Regions from separate parts of the Pantoea sp. S-LA4 genome, predicted to be linked through region 2. Evidence: riboswitches for the same ligand, from Rfam matches in the RefSeq annotation. Region 2 holds a riboswitch; the other holds the start of a gene.
The links. A riboswitch is a leader RNA that binds a small molecule or an ion and turns the genes downstream of it on or off. The one in region 2 is predicted to bind thiamine pyrophosphate.
Positions count from the first base shown of each region.

Region 1 (5,600 bases), 3.6 Mb from region 2:
AGCCAGACGTTTTCCCCCTGCCACTCGCCAATCAGTCGGGCTTTCGTGCCAGTCAGACCGAAATTTTCGGCGCTTCCGTGGGGTAAATCACCTTGTGGCAACCAAAGTTTCTGCTCGTGGCTGACAATCCACCATCCAGCGTCTACGCTTGAGATTTCGCATTGCATTTATTTCGTCATCCTTAGCGTCAACTCGCACGCTGAAGTCCTGATGTTAAGTGTGTAGATAAACAACTATAACTCACATGGAGTTAGATATGCTTAACCAGTTAGACGTCCTGGCCGAACGCGTAGGTGGCAGTAACGAACTGGTCGATTCGTGGCTGGAAGCCCGTCGCCAGCTGTTAGTGACCTATTACCATCTGGTCGGCCTGAAACCGAAAAAAGAAGCTCTGACCCGCCTCGATGAGCAGGCGCTGGATAACTTCTGTCATGGCCTGGTCGATTATCTCTCCGCCGGTCACTTTAGTATTTATGAACGCATCATCAGCGAGATGAGCGGTGACAGCCCGATGATCGCAGCGGCCCAGGTTTACCCGCCGCTGGAAGCCAACACCGAGCGCCTGATGCAACTGTACGATGGCCATTTGCAGCAGGCGATCGATGACGATAACTGCATGACGTTCCAGCAGGCGTTGTCTGAAGTTGGTGAAGTGCTGGAAGCGCGCTTCACGCTGGAAGATAAGCTGATCCAGCTGGCATGGGACAACCATCTGGCCCCCCCGCCGGTAGCCAATGACAGCCAGATGGCTCGTCCGGCGTAACCTTAATCACCGGTAAAGGGGTTGTGATTCTGTTACAGCCCTTTTATGCTGAAAGGGTTCTGGCGGCTCAGGCCTGATGAACCTTTTTTCTGTTTAAAAGTTATCGTTTTAAGCCGGTGCCTATCGGCGCAGCGTAAAACGTCTTCTTGTCGGAGTGCCCAATTGGGCTGAGACCGTTAATTCGGGATCCGCGGAACCTGATCAGGTTAGAACCTGCGAAGGGAACAAGAGTAAATATTGCCAGTACGCCAGTGTTTTGCGCTGCCCGTGCTGTTACTCCTGCCGAACTCCGGACAAGCATCATTCCCACTCAACTGGAAGATTGCTATGTCTGACTCAAAAATGACCCGTCGTGAACAGCGTGCCCAGGCCCAGGAATTTATCGATTCACTGCAAGGCGGCAACGCGTTCCCCCGTTCTGAACGTATCTGGATCACCGGCAGCCGGGAGGATATTCGCGTGCCAATGCGCGAAATCAGGCTCAGCCCGACCCACATCGGTGGCAGCCAGGATCAGCCGCGCTATGAGCCGAATGATGCGGTGCCGGTCTATGATACCGCCGGCCCCTATGGCGATCCCGCCGCGCAGATCGATCTGCATCGCGGACTGACGAAACTGCGTGCCGGCTGGATCGAAGAACGTCATGACAGCCAGCCACTGCCGCAGCGCAGTTCAGGCTATACCCAGCAGCGTCTGGCGGATGAAAGCCTCGATCATCTGCGTTTTAACGCGCTGCCTGTGCCGCGCCGCGCCCTTACCGGCCGTTGCGTCACACAGATGCATTATGCGCGTCAGGGCATCGTTACGCCGGAAATGGAGTTTATCGCCCTGCGAGAGAATATGGGCCGTGAGCGAATCCGCGACCAGATTTTGCTGCAACAGCATCCCGGCCATAGTTTTGGCGCGCAACTGCCGGATAACATCACGCCCGAATTTGTCCGTCAGGAAGTGGCCGCGGGTCGGGCCATTATCCCCGCCAACATTAACCATCCTGAATCGGAACCGATGATTATCGGCCGTCACTTTCTGGTCAAGGTAAATGCCAACATCGGCAATTCAGCGGTCAGCTCATCGATTGAGGAGGAGGTCGAAAAGCTGGTCTGGTCAACGCGCTGGGGTGCCGATACGGTAATGGATCTCTCTACCGGCCGGAATATTCATGAAACGCGCGAGTGGATTTTGCGAAACAGCCCGGTGCCGATCGGCACAGTGCCGATTTATCAGGCGCTGGAGAAAGTGAACGGCGTGGCCGAAGCGCTTAACTGGGCGGTGTTCCGCGATACGCTGCTTGAACAGGCGGAACAAGGGGTTGATTACTTCACCATCCATGCTGGCGTGCTGCTGCGCTATGTGCCGATGACGGCAAAACGGTTGACCGGTATTGTCTCGCGCGGCGGATCGATCATGGCGAAATGGTGCCTGTCGCATCATCAGGAGAGCTTTCTCTATCAGCATTTCCGCGAAATCTGTGAAATCTGTGCCGCCTACGATGTCTCACTGTCGCTGGGTGATGGTTTACGTCCAGGCTCGATTCAGGATGCGAATGACGAAGCGCAATTTGCCGAACTGCGTACGCTGGGAGAGCTGACAAAGATCGCCTGGGAATATGATGTGCAGGTGATGATTGAAGGCCCCGGCCACGTCCCGATGCATATGATCCGCCGCAACATGACGGAGCAGCTCGACCATTGCCATGAAGCGCCCTTCTATACGCTTGGGCCGCTCACTACTGACATTGCGCCCGGCTATGACCACATTACATCAGGTATCGGTGCCGCCATGATTGGCTGGTTTGGCTGCGCCATGCTCTGTTATGTCACCCCCAAAGAGCATCTTGGGCTGCCAAATAAAGAGGATGTGAAGCAGGGATTGATCACCTACAAGATTGCCGCTCATGCCGCCGATCTCGCCAAAGGCCATCCGGGTGCGCAGATCCGCGATAACGCGATGTCAAAAGCGCGCTTTGAATTTCGCTGGGAAGATCAGTTTAATCTGGCGCTCGATCCCCATACCGCGCGCGCCATGCATGATGAAACCCTGCCGCAGGAGTCAGGCAAGGTGGCGCATTTCTGTTCAATGTGCGGCCCAAAGTTCTGCTCAATGAAAATATCGCAGGAGGTGCGGGATTTTGCCGCACGCCAGCAAGCCAGCGCTGAGCCGATTGAGGTGGGTATGGCTCAGATGTCTGAACAATTTCGCCGCCGCGGTGGTGAGCTTTACCACCCCGCCGATGCCATGAAGGAGGAGTAACAATGACTGCATTTCCTGCTACCGCGCCGCGCCTTGGGCTTTATCCGGTAGTCGATAGCGTTGACTGGATCGAACGCCTGCTGGACGCGGGCGTCCGTACTCTGCAACTGCGCATCAAAGACCAGCCGGACGAGGCCGCCGAAGCCGCTGTCGCCCAGGCGATTGCGCTGGGCAAACGCTACGATGCGCGCCTGTTTATCAATGACTACTGGCGGCTGGCGATTAAACATCACGCCTACGGTGTGCATCTGGGCCAGGAAGATCTGGAGGTGGCAGACCTGGCGCAGATCCGCCAGGCCGGACTACGGCTCGGTATTTCTACCCATGATGATGCCGAACTGGATCGTGCCCTGGCTATTCAGCCCTCTTATATCGCGCTGGGCCACATTTTCCCGACCCGGACCAAAGAGATGCCCTCGGCACCACAGGGACTGGCGGAACTGCAGCGACATCTGGCGCGACTGTCAGACATTCCCACCGTGGCGATTGGCGGTATCTCTGTGGATCGCGCGCCAGCGGTGCTGGCGACGGGCGTCGGCAGTATTGCGGTGGTCAGCGCCATTACTCAGGCAGATGACTGGCGTGAGGCGACCCGTATTCTGCTGGCACTGGCCGAACCGGGGCCGTTTGCATGAGTATGACTGAGTAACCTGCCGCAAAAATAATCAACGTACTGTAACGACAGCGAAAAAGCAGGAAGGCCGCGCGCAGCGATTCATTCAGTTGCTGGCGCGGCATCGGCCTACGGCTTACGGTAACGGTCGTCAGGTGATCGTTATCTGACCAGGGCCAGTTCCCTCCCTCTTTCTGGCCCTGCTTCTTCCTTATTTAGCCACCAGCAGATCGGACGCTAAGGCAATGGGGAGATCATCATGCTGGCAGGCGCGCATCGCCCGCTCAACGGCGGCTCCCACTTTTGCCAGCGCCTGTTCAGTGTGATCATTGATCGGCAAGCCATAATTTAAGCGCAGGCAGTTACGGTATTTACCCGAGGCAGAAAACAGCGAGCCTACGGCAATCTGGATTTTAGATTCATGCAACTCGCGATTGAGCCGCACCGCATCAAAGGGTTCGGGCAACTCAATCCACATCAGAAAACCGCCCTGAGGTCGGGAAACACATATACCGCAGGGGAAGTAGTGCCGTACCCAGCAACTGAAAATTTCATAATTGCGATGGTAGATTTGCCGCATCCGCCGCAGATGAGGTTGATAATGGCCCTGACGAATAAACTCGGACACCGCATGTTGCGGCTGCGTGGCGGTAGAACCGGTAACGATGTACTTCATATGCAGAACGCGGTCCCGGTAGCGGCCCGGTGCTACCCAGCCAACCCGTAAACCGGGCGCCAGGGTTTTAGAAAAGGAGCTGCAGAGCAGAACCCGGCCATCCAGATCCAGCGCTTTAATGGTCGGCGGACGCGGATATTCCCAGGCAAGTTCACCATAGACGTCATCTTCAATTACTGCGGCGTCAAAACGTTGTGTCAGCGTCAGCAGCGCGCGTTTGCGCGGTTCCGGCATGATGAAACCCAGCGGGTTATTACAGTTCGGCACCACGACCACTGCTTTAATGGGCCACTGATCAAAGGCCAGTTCCAGCGCTTCCAGACTGATGCCGGTGACCGCATCGGTGGGGATTTCAATGGCGCGGATGCCAAAGCCGCGCAGCGTCTGCATGATGCCGTGAAAAGAGGGTGACTCCACCGCAATGATATCGCCGGGCTCGCAGACCGCGCGTACCGCCACCGATAACGCTTCATGACAGCCGGTGGTAATCACGATGTCATCCGCAGTGAGCTGACAGCCGCTGTCGATCGCCAGACGTGCCACCTGTTGCCGCAGTTCCAGCACGCCATACAGGTTGTCATAGTTGAGTAACGCCATTTCCTGCTTCTGGGCCTGGCGGCTGAATGCCTTCCACAGCGGTTTAATCGTCGGCTGGGTCAGATCCGGCATGCCACTGCCCAGCTGAAGCACATCGTTGTCCAGACGACTGTTGATCAACTCCAGTACCGCATCCCATTGGGTCACTTCAACCGGACGCTGCGCAGGCCGAGTCAGTGCCGGTATCGGCGGTGTCGCTTTCCGCGACGCGACGAAATAACCTGAACGCGACTGGGGCGTGATCATCTGCTTCTCTTCCAGCAGGTGATACGCCTGCTGGACCGTGCTGATACTGACGCCATGCTCGGCGCTAAGGCTGCGTACCGAAGGGAGACGCTCACCGCTGCGGTACAGGCCCTGTTCAATACTCTGTGCCAGCAGCGTTGCCAGATGTTCATAGCGGGTCATCGTATCCTCTCTCTTCGTTTAGCAAAGTCTTAACCAGTACAGTTAGCCACTATTATTACCATTCAGATCGGTTTCCCAGCAATCTGTATGTTAAATAAAGGTGAATTTTGCATCTGTATCATACAGCGCATTCCCAACAAAATGGTCTCAGGCAATTCAATGAGGACCGGACAATGGGATATGATGAAAATCGCGCGGGAAAACCGTTTACAGGCACCCCTTATACGCTGGTGCGTTATCTGTGGCGCAGCTTTAAACGCTGGCAGTGCCGGCGTGAAACCCGCCTCATTCTG
Region 1 is NZ_JBTLRC010000002.1:4,071,268-4,076,867, reverse strand. It holds gene nudC (NAD(+) diphosphatase) at 1-167, opposite strand, end outside; gene rsd (sigma D regulator) at 257-763, shown strand; TPP riboswitch at 904-1,004, shown strand; gene thiC (phosphomethylpyrimidine synthase ThiC) at 1,091-3,013, shown strand; gene thiE (thiamine phosphate synthase) at 3,016-3,648, shown strand; gene ACX3P5_RS19915 (aminotransferase-like domain-containing protein) at 3,838-5,307, opposite strand; gene ACX3P5_RS19910 (DUF1127 domain-containing protein) at 5,481-5,600, shown strand, end outside.
Region 1: linked by a shared signal. The riboswitch ahead of thiC (phosphomethylpyrimidine synthase ThiC) and the one ahead of thiB (thiamine ABC transporter substrate binding subunit) in region 2 are both predicted to bind thiamine pyrophosphate.

Region 2 (5,600 bases):
GCCTGAGTCATGGCGAATAAATTTACCCAACACACCGGCATTGTTGCGCCACTGGATGCGGCTAACGTTGATACTGACGCCATCATTCCTAAGCAGTTTTTACAGAAAGTGACCCGTACCGGTTTCGGCCAGCATCTGTTCCACGACTGGCGCTTTGAAGATGATGCCGGTACGGTGCCGACACCCGGTTTTGTACTCAACAAGCCGGAGTTCAAAGGCACCAGCATTCTGCTGGCGCGCGAAAACTTCGGCTGCGGCTCTTCTCGTGAGCATGCGCCGTGGGCGCTGACCGATTTCGGTTTTCACGTGGTGATTGCGCCGAGCTTCGCTGACATTTTTTACGGCAACAGCTTCAATAACCAGCTGCTGCCGGTGAAATTAAGCGAACAGGAAGTGGATGAGATGTTTAAACTGGTGGCGGCCCAGCCCGGCATTCGCTTTACGGTCGATCTGGAAGCCCAGACGGTCACTGCGGGAGATAAAGTCTATCCGTTTGAGCTCGACAGCTTCCGCCGTCACTGCATGATCAACGGCCTCGACAGCATCGGCCTGACGCTGCAGCATGAAGCGTCAATCTCGCAGTATGAGCAGAATCAACCAGCCTACCTGCGCTGATCATCATGACAGGGCGACGCTGACGTCGCCCTGCTTCTTTATACGTCGCGCACCCGCGCCGACATCACCAAAGCCACTATCGCCAGCCCAAACGCCAGCCAGTAAACCGCCTCATGTCCCAGCCGCTCACTCAGGGTTCCCTGAATCACTCCCGCCAGAATCATGCCGGTTGAAATGGAGTTAGTGAACATCGTTGTCGCCGCACCTGGCCGCCCCGGCATTAAATCCTGAAACCACAACATGCCGATCCCGGCGATAATCCCGACAAAGACCGCATTAAACAGCTGCAGCACCATCAAAGAGGTACGCGAATTAAACAGCACCAGCCCGAGGTAGAACAGCACACCGGCCGCCACGGCCAGCAACATCAGCCGCCGTTTGCCCACTTTACGGGCGTAATGTCCGGCCAGCAGCATCACCGGGATCTCCAGCCCGGCGGCGGTGCCCATCAGCAGGCCGGCCAGCTTTTCCGGCAATCCCAGCGTGGTACTGATGTAGAGCGGCATATCGATGATATACATGGTATTGCAGGTCCACATGGTCACCGAGGCGATGAACAGTAAACGCACATCCCGGTCGCGCCAGCCGCTCAGCGGCAGGCCGCCGCTTTGCAGCAGTGGTGTGGCACGCGGTACCGACGGCAGAGTAAACCACACCAGCAGAATGCAGATCAGAAACAGTGCTGCCGCCACCATAAACAGCGTTACGAAGCCGTAGTTCAGCGCCAGCGCGAATGACAGCGGCGGTCCGATTACCCACGCCAGCGACAGCTGCGCACGCATCACTGAACTGAACATCACCGCTTCCCGCGCCGACTGATCGGCATATTCACGCGCCAGCGCGAACAGTTGCGGCATCGACACGCTGGCCAGCGCCGACAGTAGCACCCCAAGGGTAATCAGCGTCAGATAATGGCGGGTAAAAGCAAACAGCAGCGCATTGACCAGCGCCATCAGGCAGCAGAACAGAATGATGTTACGGCGATCGCCGACGCTGTCCGATCGCTTCGCCACCAGCATACTCACCACGATACCGGCCACCGCGTTGATGGTGAAAAACAGCCCGACCCAGAATGGGCGAGCCTGCACCTCGCGGGTTAAAAACAGGCTGAGCGTCGGTGCCTGCAGCGCACCGGCCACGCCCAGCATGAACGAGGCGACCATAAAAGCGAGATAGACCGGATTGATGCGGCGCTGCCGCGTTAACAGCGATTTCATACCGAAATCCCTTACAGGATGAACAGGGGAAGAGAAGAAGGGTAGACGATACCGTGCAGCATGAAAAAAGCCAGCAGAGATCATCTGCTGGCGGTGTAAATGCACCCTACTCAGAAAAGCATCCCGCTGAACAGCGGCATGAGGGTCGAACGCCATTCATTGCTGAATGCCTCCCGCTCTTCCCATAAGGGAAAGTTTGCCCTTAAAATAGGGCAAGAAAAACAGAGCGCTTTTCAGCAGGAGTTCCTCTTTTATGTCCTCATCTCGTCTGAAGCAGCAGTTTATTCGCCTGTGGCAAAGCTGTCAGGGTCAGACGCAGGAGATCACCCTCAGTGAACTGGCTGACCTGCTGCACTGCTCGCGTCGTCATATGCGTAATTTACTCAACCGGATGCAGGCTGCCGGCTGGTTGATCTGGCAGGCTGAGGCCGGACGCGGTAAGCGCTCGCAGCTCACTTTTTGCTACACCGGCCTGGCGCTACAGCAGCAGCGGGCGGAGGATCTGCTGGAGCAGGATCGCATCGATCAGCTGGTGCAGCTGGTCGGCGATAAAAATCAGGTCAGGCAGATGATTGGCGCCCACCTTGGCCGCAGCTTCCGCCAGGGCAAACACATTCTGCGGGTGCTTTACTACCGTCCGCTGCTTAATCTTCAACCCGGCTCCGCCCTGCGCCGCTCCGAAACCCATATTGCCCGCCAGATTTTCAACGGCCTGACGCGCATAAATGAGGAAAACGGGGAAATCGAGGCTGATATCGCCCACCACTGGCAGCAAACCTCCCCGCTACACTGGCGCTTCTTTCTGCGTCCGGCGATTCGCTTTCATCATGGTCGCGAGCTGGAGATGGCCGACGTGATCGATTCGCTGGAACGTCAGCGCCAGCAGCCGCTGTTTTCCCACATTCAGCAGATCGACTCGCCCGCGCCCTGGACGCTGGATATCACCTTAAACCAGCCCGACGACTGGTTACCCTGGTTGCTGGCCAGCGTCAGCGCCATGATCCTGCCGCGCGAGTGGCCGACGCTGCGCGACTTTGCCCGCCAGCCGATTGGCACCGGCCCGTACAGCGTGATCCGCAATCAGGAAAGCCAGCTGAAGATTGAAGCCTTTGATGATTACTTCGGCTTTCGCGCCCTGATTGATGACGTCTCTATCTGGGTCTTGCCGGATATCAGCGACGAACTGGTCTATGCGGGCGTACGTCTGCAGGGCGACGGCGCAGATGAGGTGCAGGAAGAGAGCCGCCTCGAAGAGGGTTGCTACTATTTGCTGTTCGATCAGCGCTCAGAGAAGGGCCGCGACGAGGCGATACGGCGCTGGGTCAGCTATCTGTTTAACCCTATCGCCCTGCTCAATCATGCTGGCGTGGGTTATCAGCGCTACTGGTTTCCAGCCTATGGCCTGCTGCCGCGCTGGCATCACCGGCGCGATCTGACGCCGGTAGAAAAGCCGCCCGGCCTGACCCATCTGACGCTGACCTGGTATAGCCAGCACGTCGAGCACGAAGGGATCGCCAATGCATTGCGTCCGCTGCTGGCGCAGCACGGCGTCACGCTGGAGACCCGCGAGATCAGCTACGAAAGCTGGTATCAGGGTGAAGCGGAAAGTGACATCTGGCTCGGCAGCGTGAACTTTACCCTGCCGCTGAATTATTCACTGTTTGCGCAGCTGTATGAGATCCCGCTGCTGCATCACTGCCTGCCGATTGACTGGCAGGCTGATGCCGCCCGCTGGCGCGAAAAGGCGCTGCCGCTGGCGGAATGGAGTAAGCGGTTAGTGGAAGACGCCGGGCTGCATCCACTGTTTCATCACTGGCTGCTGCTGGAAGGTCAGCGCAGTATGCGCGGCGTACGGATGAATACGCTGGGCTGGTTCGATTTTAAATCGGCCTGGTTTGCGCCGCCCGCGCTGTAACGCTTTCGCGCTACGGCTGAAATGACTAGAATGTGACGTTCTCAACGGGGTGCCGCGTGCGGCTGAGAAAGACCCGTCGAACCTGATTCGGTTAATACCGACGTAGGGATTTGAGAGACCTGCTGCTCAGATCCTTTGCGACTCATCCCCTATTCTCCCGAAGGAGCGCAAAGTGTTAAACAAAGTTCTGCCACTGCTGCTGTTACTCTCCACGCCGGTCCTGGCGGCTAAACCGGTGCTCACGGTCTACACCTACGACTCCTTCTCCGCTGACTGGGGCCCAGGCCCGGCGATTAAAAAAGCCTTTGAAGCGCAGTGCGACTGCGAACTGAAATTTGTCACGCTGGAAGATGGCGTATCGCTGCTGAATCGCGTGCGGATGGAAGGCAAAAACAGCAAAGCCGATGTGGTACTGGGACTGGATAACAACCTGCTGCAGGCGGCGCAAAAAACCGGCCTGTTCGCCGCCAGTCAGGTCGATACCGCGCAACTAACGCTACCGGGCGGCTGGCACGACAGCACCTTTATCCCGTTTGACTACGGCTATTTCGCCTTCGTCTATGACAAAACCCGCCTGAAAAATCCGCCGAAAAGCCTGAAAGAGCTGGTAGAGAGCCCGGAAAAATGGCGGGTGATCTACGAAGATCCGCGCACCAGTACGCCGGGATTAGGTCTGCTGCTGTGGATGCAAAAAGTCTATGGCGATCAGGCACCGCAGGCGTGGCAAAAGCTGGCGCAGAAAACCGTGACCGTCACCAAGGGCTGGAGTGAAGCCTACGGCCTGTTTCTAAAAGGGGAAGGCGATCTGGTGCTGAGCTATACCACCTCGCCGGCCTACCACCTCATCGAAGAGAAAAAAGAGAACTACGCCGCCGCGCCGTTTGCCGAAGGTCACTATCTGCAGGTTGAGGTCGCCGCACAGTTAGCCAGCAGCAAACAGCCGAAACTGGCGCAGCAGTTCATGCAATTTATGGTGTCGCCTGCGTTCCAGAACACCATCCCGACCGGCAACTGGATGTATCCGGTGATCAACACCACCCTGCCGGCCGGATTTTCGACACTGAAGGTGCCCGCCACCGCGCTGCAATACTCGCCGGAAGAGGTTGCCAGCCAGCGTTCAGGCTGGATTAGCCAGTGGCAACGCGCCGTCAGCCGCTGATGCCGCGCTGGCTGATTCCTGGTTCGCTCGCCACGCTGCTGTTAATCAGCGTGGCGCTGTTCGCCTTTGGCTCACTGTGGAATGCCGCGCCGGTCACCGACTGGCGCAGCGTGCTGCAGGACGCGTATCTGCATCACGTTATCGCCTTCTCCTTTGGTCAGGCGCTGCTCTCTGCCCTGCTGTCGCTGCTGCCCGCCCTGCCGCTGGCCCGCGCCCTTTATCGACGCCGCTTTCCCGGCCGCCAGTTATTGCTGCGCCTGTGCGCCATGACGCTGGTGCTGCCGGTGCTGGTGGCGGTGTTCGGCTTGCTGACGGTCTATGGTCGCGTCGGCTGGCTGGCGCAGATTTGTCAGCTGATCGGCATCGATTATCGCTTCTCGCCCTATGGGTTGCAGGGCATTTTGCTGGCACACGTCTTTTTTAACCTGCCGCTGGCGACGCGCCTGATGCTGCAGGCGCTGGAAAGTATTCCGGCGGAACAGCGCCAGCTGGCGGCGCAGCTTGATCTGCGCGGCTGGCACCACTTTCGCTTGCTGGAGTGGCCGTGGCTGCGTCGTCAGCTGCTGCCGACCGGCGCGCTGATCTTTATGCTCTGCTTCGCCAGCTTCGCCACCGTGCTTTCGCTGGGCGGCGGGCCGCAGGCCACCACCATTGAACTGGCGATCTTCCAGGCGCTCAGTTACGACTACGATCC
Region 2 is NZ_JBTLRC010000002.1:423,605-429,204, reverse strand. It holds gene leuC (3-isopropylmalate dehydratase large subunit) at 1-6, shown strand, start outside; gene leuD (3-isopropylmalate dehydratase small subunit) at 10-615, shown strand; gene ACX3P5_RS02775 (MFS transporter) at 654-1,832, opposite strand; gene sgrR (HTH-type transcriptional regulator SgrR) at 2,086-3,747, shown strand; TPP riboswitch at 3,783-3,874, shown strand; gene thiB (thiamine ABC transporter substrate binding subunit) at 3,920-4,906, shown strand; gene thiP (thiamine/thiamine pyrophosphate ABC transporter permease ThiP) at 4,882-5,600, shown strand, end outside.